Regions from separate parts of the Pilimelia columellifera subsp. columellifera genome, predicted to be linked through region 1. Evidence: predicted binding sites of a transcription regulator. Region 1 holds the regulator's gene; the other holds the start of a gene.
What was found. The regulator HrcA, encoded in region 1, represses chaperone genes, less so after heat shock. The targets are predictions, from matches to a motif close to GGTTNGCACNCTCNNNNNGAGNGTGCNAACC.

Region 1 (7,664 bases):
ACAGCGGCCGGTCGGCGCGGGTCAACGCCACCGACAGCGCCGGGACCCGCCCCTCGGCCTGGGCGGTGGCGGTGGCGCGGGAGTACCGGCGGAACGCGACGTCGGGGGTGATCGTCACGTCGCTCACCGGGCCAGCATGGGGCCGACCGCTGCGCCGCCGACGACGTGCGCGTGGACATGCGGGACCTCCTGGCCACCGTCCTCGCCGGTGTTGAAGATGACCCGGAAGCCGCTCTCGCGCAGGCCCTCGGCATCGGCGACCGCCGCGACGGTGGCGAGCACCTGACCGGCGAGAGCCGGGGCCGCCTGCGCCAGCGCCGCGATGTCGACGTGATGCTCCTTGGGGATGACCAGGACGTGCGTCGGCGCCTTCGGCGCGATGTCCCGGAACGCGAGGGTATCCCCGGTCTCGATGACTTTGTCCGCTGGGATCGCCCCAGCCACGATTCGGCAGAACAGGCAGTCGCTCACCGCCCGATCCTATGGGCGCCGACGACGCCCGCCGCGCGCTCCCCCGGCCGGGACAGCCCCCAAACCGGACGGCGCGGCGCTCAGCGCGGCGACCAGCGGTTGAACGGCTACCAGCGGTCGAGGCGGGCGTTGAGCACCGACAGCGCGGCCACTCCCGCGGTCGAGGTGCGCAACACCGAATCGCCCAGCCGTACGGCGCGCGCCCCGGCGGCCGCGAACGCGGCCAGCTCGTCGGCGGTGATGCCACCCTCGGGGCCGACGACCACCGTGATGACTCCGGCGGCCGGCAGGCCCACCGTGGTCAGGCGGTCCGTGGCCTCCTCGTGCAGGACGAAGGAGGCGCCCTCTCGCAGCCGGTCCGCGACGATCGCCGTGGACTCGACCGGCGCCCCGGCAACCGAAGGCAGCCAGCTACGCCGCGCCTGCTTCATCGCCTCCCGGGCGACGGCGGCCCACTTGCCGCGGGCCTTCGCGCCCCGCTCCCCGCGCCACTGGGTGACGCACCGGGCCGCCGCCCACGGCACGATCTCGTCCACGCCGACCTCGGTCATCGACTGGACCGCCAGCTCGCCCCGCTCCCCCTTCGGCAGGCCCTGGACGACGACCAGCCGCGGATCGGCCGCCGGCGTCAACCACCGCTCGCCGACCGCCAGCTCAAGCTCGCCCCGCGCCACCGCGGCCACCCGGGCCCGGGCGATCCCGCCGCGCCCGTCGCCGAGCAGAAGGCCCTGCCCGACGCGCAGCCGCTGCACCGTCGCGGCGTGGTGGCCCTCAGGGCCGGTCAGGACAGCGCTGTCGCCGGTCGGCAGCGCGTCGACCAGGAACAGCGGGTCGCTCACGCGTGCCCGTGGAACGCGTCCCGGACCCGGGAGAAGAAGCCGCCCTGCTTGCTCAGCTCGGCGACGTCCTCGCCGCGGACGGCCGCGAACTCCCGCAGCATCCGTTCCTGGTCGGCGTCGAGCTTGGTCGGCGTGCGCACGTCCAGATGGACGAACAGGTCGCCGCGGCCCTGCCCGCGCAGATGCGGCACGCCCTTGCCGCGCAGCCGCAACGTCGCGCCGGGCTGGGTGCCAGGGCGGACGTCGATCTGCTCCTCGCTGTCGAGCGTCTTGATGGTCAGCCTGGTCCCCAGCGCCGCCGAGGCCATCGGCAGGGTGACCCGGCAGTGCAGATCATCGCCCTTGCGGGAGTAGACATCGTGCGGGCGTTCGTGGATCTCGACGTAGAGGTCCCCGGCCGGGCCACCGCCCGGGCCGACCTCGCCCTGCTGGGCCAGCCTGATCCGCATGCCGTCCTCGACACCGGCCGGGATCTTGACGGTGAGCGAGCGCCGGGTCCGGACCCGGCCGTCGCCGGCGCAGGTGGCGCACGGCGAGGGGATGGTCGAGCCGAAACCCTGGCAGGCAGCGCACGGCCGGCTCGACACCATCTGGCCGAGGAAGGTCCGCTGGACGGTCTGCACCTCGCCCCGACCGGCGCAGGTGTCGCACGGCGTCGGGTGGGTGCCGGCCGCGGCGCCCGCGCCGGAGCAGGTGGCACACAGGATCGCGGTGTCGACGGTGATCGGCGCCTCGACGCCGAACGCGGTCTCGGACAGGTCCAGCTCAAGCCGCAGGATCGCGTCCGCGCCGGGACGGGTGCGGGGACGGGGGCCGCGTCCACCGCCGGCGCCGGCGCCCGCCGTGGCGAAGAAGGCGTCCATGATGTCCTGGAAACCGGCGAACGGCCCACCCGGGCCGCCGCCGGGGCCGCCACCACCGCCCGGGCCCAGCGGGTCGCCGCCCATGTCGACGATCTGCCGCTTCTGGTCGTCGGAGAGCACCTCGTAGGCGGCGTTGATGTCCTTGAACTTCTCGTGCGCGTCAGGGTCCGGGTTGATGTCCGGGTGGTACTGCCGGGCCAGCTTCCGGTAGGCGCGCTTGATCTCGTCATCCGTGGCGGTGCGGTTCACGCCGAGAATGCCGTAGTAGTCCTTGGCCACTGCCTCTATGTCCTCGCGTCGATCGGGTGCGGCGCCGGGGGTCGGCCCCGGCGGTCAGTTCTTCGCCAGCAGATCGCCCAGGTAGCGGGCCACGGCACGGACGGCCGCGATGGTGCCGGGATAGTCCATCCGGGTGGGACCGACGACGCCGAGCCCGCCCACCATGGTCGTACCGGGACCGTAACCGGTGCTGACCACCGAGGTGGTCCGAAGGTTGTCGATCTCGTTCTCGTCGCCGATCCGGACCCGGGTGATGGCCGGACCGACCTCGCCGATGAGTTTGAGCAGGACGACCTCCTCCTCCAACGCCTCCAGGATCGGGCGCAGCGAGCCCTGGAAGTCGAACAGCCCGGCCCTGGCCAGGTTGGCGGTGCCGGCCAGCGCCAGCCGTTCCTCGGTCCGTTCGACCAGGGTCTCCAGCAGCACGGTCGCCAGCGCCGACATCGTTGGACGCTCGGCCGTCTCAACCGATTCGACCAGACCCTGGACCAGGGAAGGCGTCTCGCTGAGCTGAACCCCGCCGAGCCTCTCGTTGATCTTCTGTCGAAGGCTCAGCACCTGGTCGGCCGGCGCCGGGCCGGGCAGCTCCACCAGCCGCTGCTCGACCCGCCCGGTGTCAGTGATCATGACGACCATGAGCCGGGTCGTGGAGACCGGAACCAGCTCCAGATGACGCACCCGGGACCGGGACAGGCTCGGGTACTGCACGACGGCGACCTGCCTGGTCAGCTGGGCCAGCAGCCGCACCGTCCGGTGCACCACGTCATCGAGGTCAACCGCCCCGACCAGGAACCGCTCGATCGCCCGACGCTCGGCCGACGACATCGGCTTCACCGTCGAGAGGCGGTCCACGAACATGCGGTAGCCCCGGTCGGTGGGCACCCGGCCGGCGCTGGTGTGCGGCTGCCGGATGAAACCCTCGTCCTCCAAGGCAGCCATGTCGTTACGGACCGTGGCCGGCGAGACGTTGAGCTGGTGCCGCTCCACGAGCGCCTTGCTGCCGACCGGCTCCTGGGTCAGCACGTAGTCCTCGACGATGGCGCGGAGCACGGCGAGCTTGCGATCGTCGGGACCCACGACACCCCCTTGGCGTAACTGGCCTTGGCGTAACTGGCGCTCGCCCCCGGCGAGAGAATGCTGGCACTCGGCAAAATCGAGTGCCAGTCTACTCCGCTGCGGGAACGCCGCAGAACTGCCAGATCATGGCCAGCTGACGTGTTGCCTGGCTCACGATGGACGTCGGGCCGTACGGTGTGCCTCATGACCGAGTCACCGCAGCAGCCGGGCGATCAGCCGCCCGGGCACCACAACGACCCCACCGCGCCGCCGCCACCGCCGCCGGGGGCCTTCCCGCCGGCGCCGCCGCCGGGCGGCTACGGCCAGCCGCCGGCCGCGAGCCCGTACGGCGGGCCGCCGCAACCTGAGAACCCGTACGGCGCACCAACGCCGGGCGGTTACAGCCCGCCGCCGGCCGGCAACGTCTACGGGTCGCCCACCGGCGGCCCTGGCTACCCGACGCCCGGCGTACCGGTCGGCTATGCCAACAGCGACGAGAAGACCTGGGCGCTCATCGCCCACTTCGGGGCGCTGCTGGTCGGGTTCGTCGCGCCACTGGTCGCGATGCTGGCCAAGGGCAACGAGTCGCCGACGGTGCGCGCGCACGCGATCGAGTCGCTCAACTTCCAGATCACCTGGACGCTCATCGCCATCGTTGGCGGCGGTGTGACCTGCGGCTTCGGGTTGATCATCATTGTGCCGGTCATGATCATCATGCCGGTCATCGCGGGCATCAAGGCCAACGACGGGCAGCTCTACCGCTACCCGCTGACGTTCCGCATGATCAAGTAACCGACGTAGCCAACGCCCTGGCCCCGCGATCGGTCACCATCGGATCGCGGGACCAGGGCGTTCGTCGTCGACCGGGCACAGGTCACGACAACAGGTCGCGGACGACGCCATCGGCGAGCAGCCGCCCACGCAGCGTCAACGCCGCCCGGCCGGCGGCGTAGGCGTCGGCGGCGAGCAGGCCGTCGGCGAGCGCCCGGGCCGCCGCCTCGTGGGCGGCCGGCGGAAGCGCCGCCAACGGCAGCCCCTCGGCCAGCCGCAACCGCAGCATGACGTCCTCGGTGAGCTGGTCCTCGGCCGTCAACAGCTCCCGGCCCTGCCCCGGCGAACGGCCCGCCGCCAACCGGGCGGCGTAGCTGGCCGGGTGCTTGACATTCCACCAGCGCACCCCGCCGACGTGGCTGTGCGCCCCTGGCCCCAGCCCCCACCAGTTCGCGCCGGTCCAGTACAAAAGGTTGTGCCGACAGCGTGCGGCCTCCGAGGTGGCCCAGTTCGACACCTCATACCAGTCGAAACCGGCCGCGCCCAACGCCGCCTCGGCGGCCAGGTAACGGTCGGCCGCCATGTCGTCGGACGGGTACGCCAGCTCGCCGCGACGCATCCGGGCCGCCATCCGGGTGCCGTCCTCGACGATGAGCGAGTAGGCGCTGACATGGTCGACGCCAGCGTCGACGACCGACGCCAACGAGGCCGCGAAGTCGTCCGCGGACTCCCCCGGCGTGCCGTAGATGAGGTCGAGGTTGACGTGCGCGAAGCCGGCGTCACGGGCCTCGGCGGCGGCGACCGGCGCACGTCCGGCGGTGTGCTGGCGCTCCAGCACCCGCAGCACCCCCGCTGACGCCGACTGCATGCCGAGTGAGATCCGGTTGAAGCCATGCCCGACCAGGCTGCGGAGCGACGCCGGCGTGACCGACTCCGGGTTGGCCTCGGTGGTGACCTCCGCGCCCGGCGCCAGTCCCCAGGTCCGGTCGATGGCCTCCAGGATCCGGCCCAGGTCGTCCGGGGGCAGCAGCGTGGGGGTGCCACCGCCGAAGAACACCGCCGCCACCGGCGGCGGGCGCTCGGCGAGGACCCGGCCGGCGAGCGCCAGCTCCGCCAGGACTGTGTCCGCGTACGTCTCCCGGGACATCCCGCCGCCCAGCTCGGCGGCCGTGTAGGTGTTGAAGTCGCAGTACCCGCAGCGGCTGGCGCAGAACGGGACGTGGACGTAGACCCCGAACCCGCGCCCGCTCAGGGCGCTCAGCGCGTCAACCGGCAACGCGCCGTCATCGGGGACGGGCTCGCCGTCCGGAAGCGCACCAGGCATCCGCCCATTATCCGCGCCGGCGCCTCGGGTCGTTAAGGTGCCTCCATGAGCGACGCCCCCCTGGTCCACGCGCAGACCGCGCGAGGCATCACCACCTTGACCCTGGACAGCCCCAAAAACCGCAACGCCCTCTCCCGGGCGCTGATGAACGAGCTGCTCACGGCCCTCGCCGGCGCCGCCGACGACGCCACCGTGCGGGCCGTGGTGCTCGCCCACACCGGGCCGGTCTTCTGCTCAGGCGCCGATCTCAAGGAGACCGCCGCCGCGTTCGCCGGGGAGGCGGAGCTGCCGGCCGCGATGCTGGGTGAGCTGCTCGCCGCGGTCTGGGACTTCCCCAAGCCCACCGTGGCGCGGGTCGGCGGGGCCGCCCGGGCCGGTGGCCTGGGGCTCATCGCGGCCGTCGACATCGCGGTGTGTGACCAGGACGCCACCTTCGCCTTCAGCGAGGTGCGGATCGGCGTGGTGCCGGCGATCATCTCCGCCCCGGTGCTGCGTCGGCTGACCCCGCGGGCGGCCAGCGAGCTGTTCCTCACCGGCGAGGTGTTCGACGGCCGGCGGGCGGTCGAGATCGGCCTGGTCACGGCGGCCAGGCCGGCGGCGGAGCTGGACGGGGCCGTGGCCGGCTACTGCGAGGCGCTCGCCCGTGGCGGGCCGGTAGCCCTCGGCGAGACCAAGCGGCTGCTGCGCAGGCCGGCCGGAGCCTCGGTGCGGGAGGAGTTGACGGAGCTGTCGGCGCTGTCCGTCGGCTACTTCGGCTCAGACGAGGGCCGCGAGGGCGTCACGGCGTTCAAGGAGAAGCGGCCGGCCGCGTGGATTCCGCCGCTCTCACCGGTTGAACCGCGCGCGTAGACTTTGACCACCGCGACTCCTGCAGATCTGAGCGGGCAGGACGCGGTAGGCGACGAAGCTGGGGGGCAACGGTGCAGGGGGGCAGCAGGCCCGCGGGCGCGAGGTCCGCCCGCCGGACGCGGCAGGCGGTGGCCACGGCCACCGTCCTCGGTCTCGTGGTCGCTGGCGCCGGCGTCGTCGTGGTCAGTGACCTCGTCTCCGGCCTCAGGATCGCCGCTGACGGCCGCCACTGCGTGGTGCGCGCCAGCGGCGAGGTCGTCCTCGACTCGCACCAGATGGCGAACGCCGCCACCATCGCCGCGATCGGCCTGCGACGGGCCATGCCCGAACGCGCGGTGGTCGTCGCCCTGGCGACCGCGTTCCAGGAATCGAAACTCAAGAACCTCGAAGGCGGCGATCGCGACTCGATCGGTCTCTTCCAACAGCGCCCGAGCATGGGCTGGGGCTCGCCCCAGCAGATCCGCAACCCGAGGTATGCCGCCCGCCGGTTCTACCAGTCACTGGCCAAGGTGGACGGTTGGCAGCGGATGCGGGTCACGGACGCCGCCCAGAAGGTGCAGCGGTCGGCGTACCCGGAGGCGTACCAGAAGTGGGCGGACGAGGCCGAGGTGCTCACCCGGGCGCTGACCGGCCGGGCCACCGGCGCGGTCGCCTGCTCGGTGCCGACACCGGCCACACCAGCCGACGGCGCCACCGACCAACTCACCCAGGGCCTGCTGTTGGACTGGGGCCAGTTGGACACGGTGCCGCTGAACGCCGACGCCTTCAGCGTTCCCGTCGATGACGATCTCGTAGGGTGGCGGTATGCGCACTGGCTGGTGTCCCACGCCGCAGGGCAGAACGTGAGCCGGGTGGCCTTCGCTGGCCAGGTGTGGACGGCCAGGGAAGGCCGGTGGCTACGCGGCGAGGTCGTCGATGGGCCAGCCGCGGTGGTCGCCGAGGTGTTTCCGTCGCAGTGACGTGGGCGCCCGCTCGTCGGCCAGCGGTGACCACCCGGAACCAGTCGCATCGACTGGTCGACAGAATGCTCGGTGGCGGCCCGCTAAAGCGGGCCGCCACCGAAGCTGAAGTCCCCCGTGGTGTCTTGCGGTCGAGCTTCGCGTCTTGCGGTCGAGCCTGGGCGTGACGATCAGATTCGCGAGCTGGTCGCCGACCGGCGGCCCATGATTCCCACCGTCGCCGCCACACCGGCCGCGGCGAGCGCGATCTGCA
Region 2 (7,664 bases), on a different contig from region 1:
CGCACGGGCTGGCCGACGACGGGCAGGTCGCGTCGGCCGTCGCCGCCGCGCAGGCCGTCGATATCGTCGATGCCCTGCCGGACGGGCTGGAGACGGTGGTCAGCGCCCGGGGTCGGGACTTCTCCGGCGGGCAGCAGCAGCGGTTGCGGTTGGCCCGGATGTTGCTGCTCGACCCGCCGATCCTGCTTCTGGTCGAGCCGACCAGCGCCGTCGACGCGCACACCGAGGCCCGGGTGGCCACGGCGTTGCGTCGGGCCCGCGCCGGCCGGACCACTGTCGTGTTCGGGACCAGTCCGCTGCTGCTGGACGCCGCCGACGCCGTCGCCTTCGTCGACGACGGCCGGGTGGCCGCCGTCGGGGCCCATCGTGAGCTGCTCGACACCCACCGCCGTTACGCGGCCGTGGTGACCCGTGAGGAGGACTGAGATGGCCCAGTCGCTACCCGTAGCCGACGCCGACACGGTCCACCGGTACGCCCGCTCGCTCCTGCGCCGGCACCCGCGCGAGCTGGGCGCGGTGCTCGGCTTGCACGCCCTCGTCGCGGTCGCCGGCCTGGTGGCCCCGCGGCTGGTCGGCGACCTCGTCGAGGGCCTCGGCAACGGGATCACCGTGGCCGCCATCGACCGGATCGCGCTGGCGCTCGGCGGTTTCGTCCTGCTCCAGGCGGTGTTCCAGCGGTTCGCCGCGTTCGCCTCGGCCCGGTTGGGCGAGCGGGTGCTGGCCGAGCTGCGCGAGGAGTTCGTCGCCCGGGTGCTGGCCCTGCCGTTGTCGACAGTGGAGCGAGCGGGCAGCGGCGACCTGCTCAACCGGTCCTCTCGTGACGTGGCCGGGCTGTCCCACAGCGTCCGCAAGGCCGCCCCGGAGACGATGGTCGCCCTGGTCAGCCTGACGATCTGGGCCGTCGCCCTGGTGGTCAACTCGCCGTTGCTGGCGTTGCCGTGCCTGGTGGTCGTGCCGCCCCTGGTGTGGAGCACCCGTTGGTACCTGCGCCGGGCGCCGGCCGGCTACCTGGCCGAGAGCGCTGCCTACTCCGACATCACCGACGGCATGGCGGCCACCGTCGAGGGCGCCCGCACCGTCGAGGCGCTCGGGTTGCAGGGGCAGCGCCGCCAGCGCACGGACGCCGACATCGGCGGCTCGTTCCGCGCCGAGCGGTACACCCTGTTCCTGCGCTCGGTGTGGTTCCCGGTCATCGAGGTGGCGTTCTTCGGGCCGATCGTGGCGACCCTGGTGTTCGGCGGCTGGTTCTACCTGTCCGGCTGGGTGACGCTCGGGCAGGTGACCGCGGCGGTCCTGTACGTGCAGCTGCTCATCAGTCCGCTGGACCGGTTGCTCACCTGGCTCGACGTGCTCCAGGTCGGCGCCGCGTCGCTGGCCCGGCTGCTGGGCGTCGGCCAGGCGCTGGACGACCGGACCCCCTCGGACCGTCGTCCGACCGGTGACCAGATTGTCGCCGACCGGGTGTCGTTCGCCTACACCGAGGGCCGGGACGTGCTCCGTGATGTGTCGCTGACGTTGCGTCCGGGGGAGCGGCTGGCGATCGTCGGGCCGTCCGGGGCTGGCAAGTCGACGCTCGGGCGGCTGCTGGCCGGCATCCATCCGCCGGGCGCGGGGTCGGTGACCGTGGGCGGGGCGCCGTTGACCGGCCTGCCGTTGGCGGAGCTGCGCGGTCAGGTGGCCCTGGTCACCCAGGAGCATCACGTCTTCGTGGGGTCGCTGCGCGACAACATCACTCTGGCCCGCCCGGGCGCCGACGAGGCGCGGCTGCGGGAGGCGTTGGCGGCCGTCGACGCCCTGGACTGGGCGCTGGCGCTCCCGCACGGCCTGGACACTATGCTCGGGGCCGGCCACCACGCGTTGACTCCGGCGCAGGCCCAGCAGGTGGCGTTGGCCCGGTTGGTGCTGGCCGACCCGCACACCCTGGTGCTGGACGAGGCGACGTCGCTCATCGACCCGCGGGCGGCCCGGCACCTGGAGCGTTCGCTGGCGGCGGTGCTGGCGGGCCGGACTGTGGTGGCGATCGCGCACCGGCTCTTCTCCGCCCACGACGCGGACCGGGTGGCGGTGGTCGAGGACGGCCGGATCGTTGAACTGGGCTCGCATGACGAGCTGGTGGCGGCCGGCGGCTCTTACGCGGCCCTGTGGCGTTCGTGGCACGGGGCCAGCGCGTCGGACACCGCGACGGTGTGACCGGCGGTCCTATCGTGGGACCGGCTGGCAGATCAGCACGAACGGGTCGTCGCCGATCCGGGTCAGGGCCAGGGAGGCCGATCCGTCGCCATTGAGTTTCAGCTGCTTGCGCAAGGTCTCCGGCGTCAGCGCTGAGCCCCGCTTGCGGATCTCCACCCGGCCGACGCCCCGTTCCCGCAGCAGCGCCCTGAGTCGCTTCAACGAGAAAGGCAGGACATCGGTCACGGCGAAACGCTGCGCGAACGGTGTCGCGGTGGGGGCGTCGGCGTAGACGTAGGCGATCCGCTCGTCGGCGAGCCCGCCGCCGACGGTGGTGGCGAACTCCGCGACCAGGTGCGCGCGCACCACCGCCGGGTCCGGATCGAACAGGTACGGCCCCACGCCGGTCACCGGCGCCGCCGACACGCCGTCGCCGGTCAGCTCGGCCACCCGGGCGTCGGTGAGCACCGACGCCCGGCGCGGCGCCCGGGCGACCGGCCCGCACCAGAACGCCGCCTCCACCAGGTCCCCGCCGACGCTCACCCATTCGGCCTCGGCGCCGGCCGGGATCAACGCATGGTCGATCCCGGGCGCAACCTTGAGCGCGACGACGGGCACGCGGTCGATGAGGCTGGTCACGAAGTCCCACGGTGGCGAGTACGCGCGCGGGTCGAACACTCGCCGCCCGGCGGCGCCGGACCGCCGGGCGGGGTCGCAGAACGCCGCGTCGTACCCGTCGAGCTTCACGGTCGTAGCGTCGGCGCAGCGCACCGTGACCCGTTCAGCCAAGCCCAACGCCTCGACGTTGTGCCTGGCCACGGCGGCGGTGACCGGGTCAGCCTCGACGGCGTGGACCTGAATTCCGGCGCGTGCTGCGGCCAGGGAGTCCGCTCCCAGGCCGCTGCCGAGATCGATCAGAGTCCGTACACCCGCGTCCCGCAGTCGCAGCGCCCGCCGGTCGGCGACGACCCGACGGGTGGCCTGTTCCAGGCCCGCGCGGGTGAACAGCATGGCCGCGGCGTCCGACCCGAACTTGCCCGCGGCCCGGTGACGCAGGCGCGCCTGAGTGAGCGCGGCGGCAGCCAGGTCCGGGGCGATTCCGGCGGCGCGCAGGGCGCTCGCCGCCGCCAGCTGGTCGGTGTCGACCAGCTGGTCCGCGGTGGCCAACGCGGCCGTTCCGGCGCCGGCGCGCAGCGCGGTGAGCTGATCGAGATCCACCGTCCCATTGTCCCGACGGCGGTCGCGCTGCCGTCCGCGGGCCTGGTCCGCGGCGGGCGGTCCGGCGTGGGCGGGTCAGCGCCGGCCGGCGGCGGCCGTCGCGCTGCCCTGTTCGATGACGCAGTCGGGGCCCGGGAACATCAGGCTCTCGTGTCCGTCGGGGTAGCGGACCCGGTACGGCGGCGTGCCGTCCGCTCCGCGCACCTCGATGATCTCCCCGATCCGGTCGCTGCCCCCCACGACGTTGCTGTGCACATGCAGTCGATCTCCGACGTCAGCGCGCATCCCCATCTCCCCCAAACCTCGTCACTCCAACCGACCCCTCGATCTTCCGCGTTGCCCACGACTCCCGCGCGACGAATCGGTGGTTTGCCGCCGCCGGGGTCGTGGCCGACGCCGTGAAGTCGCGGGGGAGGGGCGGGCGGGTGGATTTAAGGGTGGCCTTTGGCACTCTCCTTGACGGAGTGCTAGGTGGCGACATAACGTCTGCGTTAGCACTCTCGCCATGAGGGTGCCAGTCTTCGGTCGCCCACTGGGGCGGCCCGGAGGATCACTGCCAGGCGGACCGGCACCCGCGACGACGGCCCCGCCTCCAGTGGCATGAGACGCCATCGATGTGCCCCGGGAGGGTATCCGTGACTACCGCGACCAAGGTTGCGATCAAGCCGCTTGAGGACCGCATTGTGGTCCAGGCGAACGAGGCCGAGACCACCACCGCGTCTGGCCTGGTCATCCCCGACACCGCCAAGGAGAAGCCGCAGGAGGGCACTGTCCTCGCGGTTGGTCCGGGCCGGGTCGACGACAACGGCAACCGGATCCCGGTTGACGTCCAGATCGGCGAGACCGTCCTGTACTCGAAGTACGGCGGCACCGAGGTCAAGTACGCCGGCGAGGAGTACCTGGTGCTCTCCGCCCGCGACGTCCTCGCGGTCATCGAGAAGTAATTTCGTCGCCATCGCCCCGGATCAGCGTTCACCCGCCGGTCCGGGGCGATGTCGCTGAGAAAGGGACAGTCATGGCAAAAATCCTGAGTTTCTCGGACGACGCCCGCCACCTGCTTGAGCACGGAGTCAACGCGCTCGCGGACGCGGTCAAGGTCACCCTCGGCCCGAAGGGCCGCAACGTCGTGCTGGACAAGAAGTTCGGCGCCCCGACGATCACCAACGACGGCGTCACCATCGCCAAGGAGATCGAGCTCTCCAACCCGTACGAGAACCTTGGCGCGCAGCTCGTCAAGGAGGTCGCGACCAAGACCAACGACGTCGCCGGCGACGGCACCACCACCGCCACGGTGCTCGCTCAGGCGATGGTCCGCGAGGGCCTGCGCAACGTGACAGCCGGCACCAACCCGATGGGCCTCAAGCGCGGCATGGACCTGGCCGTCGAGACCATCTCCAAGGCGCTGCTGGACAAGGCGATCGAGGTGGCCGACCGCAGGTCGATCGCCAACGTCGCCACCGTCTCGGCCCAGGACGCCACCATCGGCGACCTCATCGCCGAGGCGATGGAGCAGGTCGGCCGCGACGGGGTCATCACCGTCGAGGAGGGCTCCACGCTCGCGACCGAGCTGGCCGTCACCGAGGGCATGCAGTTCGACAAGGGCTTCATCTCGCCGCACTTCGCCACCGACGCCGAAGCCGGCGAGGCGGTTCTCGAGGACGCCTACCTGCTCATCACGAACGGCAAGATCTCCGCGATCGAGGAGCTGCTGCCGCTGCTGGAGAAGGTCATGGGGGCCGGCAAGCCGCTGCTGGTCATCGCCGAGGACGTCGAGGGCCAGGCCCTGGCGACCCTGGTGGTCAACGCGATCCGCAAGACCGTCAAGGTCTGCGCGATCAAGGCGCCCGGCTTCGGCGACCGTCGCAAGGCGATGCTCCAGGACCTGGCGATCCTCACCGGCGGCGAGGTCGTCGCCGCGGAGCTGGGCTACAAGCTCGACTCGGTCGGCCTGGAGGTGCTCGGGAAGGCCCGGCGCATCGTGGTCGACAAGGAGAACACCACCATCGTCGATGGTGGCGGCAACCGGGACGCGGTCGCGGACCGGGTGAGCCAGATCCGCAAGGAGATCGAGGCGTCCGACTCAGACTGGGACCGGGAGAAGCTGGGCGAGCGCCTGGCCAAGCTCTCCGGCGGCGTCGCGGTGATCAAGGTCGGCGCGGCCACCGAGATCGAGCTCAAGGAGCGAAAGCACCGGATCGAGGACGCCATCGCGGCGACCCGGGCCGCGGTCGAGGAGGGCATCGTCCCCGGCGGCGGCGCGGCGCTCGCGCAGATCGCGACCGTCCTCGACGGGCTCAACGTGGACGGTGAGGCCGCCGTCGGCGTGTCGATCGTCCGTTCGTCCCTGGTCGAGCCGCTCCGCTGGATCGCCCAGAACGCCGGCCACGACGGTTACGTCGTGGTGGAGAAGGTCCGGTCGGCGCAGTGGGGTCACGGCCTCAACGCGGCGACCGGCGAGTATGTCGATCTGGTCGGTGGCGGCATCGTCGACCCGGTGAAGGTGACGCGGAACGCGGTCACCAACGCCGCGTCGATCGCCGGCCTGCTGCTGACGACGGAGTCGCTTGTGGTGGAGAAGCCGGCCGAGGCCGCGCCGGCCGCTGGCGGTCATGGTCACAGTCACGGGCACGGGCACCAGCATGGCCCCGGTTTCTGATCCTGCGCGTGCGCGGTCTGATCTTTCCGGCGGAAGCCTGACCGTTTCGAACGTCTGATCGTTTCGGAAAACGGCGTGTGATGTGCGGTAGCCACCACGATGTGCGTCCCTGACGTCTGACGTCAGGGACGCACTTCGTTTGGCCTGGTTTCGTCACTGATGGGGTCCGCGAGACGCCGGCGATCTTTCAGTCCTTTTGCGCCGATCAGGCGGTTCGCTGAAGCGGCAACCGGCCGGTGGCGAGGATGCGGTTCCGTTCCCCTTCGCCCAGACCACCCCAGATGCCGTACGGCTCCCGTACCTGTAGCGCGTGCTCCAAGCAGCGGCGGCGCACCGGGCAGGCGGCGCAGATCGCTTTGGCGCGGTCCTCGCGGCGTCTGCGGGCGGCGCCACGTTCCCCTTCGGGGTGGAAGAAACGCGCGCTGTCGCGTCCCCGGCAGGCGCTGTGGCGTTGCCAGTCCCAGGCTTCCGCGACCGGTGTCGGCAATCTGCGCACATCAGACATTTAGGTACTCCTTCTGTGCGGAACCGTTTGTGTCGCCCCGAGGGCGTAGGCGTTTAGCCCTGAGCGTCGTTTATTTACCCGGGGGCGCGAGTTCGTACACCTCGGCTGCGGGGCAGCGCCAGTAACGATCGAAAGCCCGACAGGGAACTGTTCGGAACTTTCCGCTTGTTTCCCCCGAAAGCACGTAATGATCAAACGAACGCGTGGTCTCCTCCATAGAGGAGAGGGGAAGAATCAGTGCGAAGCGTCCTCGTGTGCGTCCGGTCATCGCCCGCCGCCCAGACGGTCGCCACCTGTGCGGCCCGGCTGGGGCTACAGGCACAGGTGCGGACCGCCATGTCGGAGGCCGAGGTCATCGCCCGGCTCGCAGAGCGACCCGCCGATGTCATCCTGGCCGATGTAGCCGTGACCCGTTCCGACACCGTCGGCTTCACCCGACGGGTGCTGGCGCGCGCCCCCGGGGCGATGCTGGTGCTGTTCGGGGCGGAAGATCCAAGAGTGGCGGCGGCGGCGGTCGCCGCCGGGGCCCGCGCCCTCATCCGGGGCACCGACGACCTGGTCAGCACCGTGGCCAAGGCGGTTCTCCTGCTGGGTATGCCCAGCAGGACCGTCGGCTCGGCCGCCGGCGCGCCGTTGCCGGCGACGACCGCGATGCGCTCGGCGAACGCGCCGACCCGTTTCGGCGCCCCACCGGGCCGCCGTCCCGGGTTGGCGGGCGACCCGCGCGCCGCCGGCTCGGCCGAGATGCTGGCCGACCCGGCCTCCCGGGGCGGGATGCCGGTGCCGGCCCAGCGCGGAGACTTCGCCGACCCGGCCGAGGCCGCGCGGGCGGCCCGTCTTCCCGGCGACCCCAACTACGGCATCCCGCCGGTGCGCCGGGTGGTGCTCACTGAGCGGGAGATGCAGGTGCTGCGCGGGATGGCCGACGGCAAGAGCAACGCGGAGATCGGCCGCGAGCTGTTCGTCTCCGAGGACACCGTCAAGACGCACGCGCGTCGGCTGTTCCGCAAGCTGGGCGCCCGGGACCGGGCACATGCGGTAGCCGCCGGCTTCCGCGCCGGCCTGGTCGTCTAGAGCCGGCGTTCCTGCGCCGAGAGCCGCCCCGCTCACCGGGGC

Region 2: groES (co-chaperone GroES) is a predicted target of HrcA. The motif match lies at 3,877-3,907, and genes of this name have one in related genera.

Annotation. Positions count from the first base shown of each region.
Region 1 covers NZ_BAAARY010000015.1:47,986-55,649, forward strand. Annotated here, with positions in the region: gene ABD287_RS14885 (serine hydrolase domain-containing protein) at 1-118, opposite strand, end outside; gene ABD287_RS14890 (histidine triad nucleotide-binding protein) at 124-471, opposite strand; gene ABD287_RS14895 (16S rRNA (uracil(1498)-N(3))-methyltransferase) at 579-1,310, opposite strand; gene dnaJ (molecular chaperone DnaJ) at 1,307-2,452, opposite strand; gene hrcA (heat-inducible transcriptional repressor HrcA) at 2,507-3,529, opposite strand; gene ABD287_RS14910 (DUF4870 domain-containing protein) at 3,713-4,300, shown strand; gene hemW (radical SAM family heme chaperone HemW) at 4,383-5,603, opposite strand; gene ABD287_RS14920 (enoyl-CoA hydratase-related protein) at 5,649-6,452, shown strand; gene ABD287_RS14925 (hypothetical protein) at 6,581-7,411, shown strand; gene ABD287_RS14930 (GlsB/YeaQ/YmgE family stress response membrane protein) at 7,582-7,664, opposite strand, start outside.
Region 2 covers NZ_BAAARY010000005.1:376,640-384,303, forward strand. Annotated here, with positions in the region: gene ABD287_RS08560 (ABC transporter transmembrane domain-containing protein) at 1-425, shown strand, start outside; gene ABD287_RS08565 (ABC transporter ATP-binding protein) at 427-2,190, shown strand; gene ABD287_RS08570 (class I SAM-dependent methyltransferase) at 2,200-3,387, opposite strand; gene ABD287_RS08575 (DUF1918 domain-containing protein) at 3,463-3,672, opposite strand; gene groES (co-chaperone GroES) at 4,002-4,331, shown strand; gene groL (chaperonin GroEL) at 4,403-6,043, shown strand; gene ABD287_RS08590 (WhiB family transcriptional regulator) at 6,249-6,548, opposite strand; gene ABD287_RS08595 (helix-turn-helix transcriptional regulator) at 6,786-7,622, shown strand.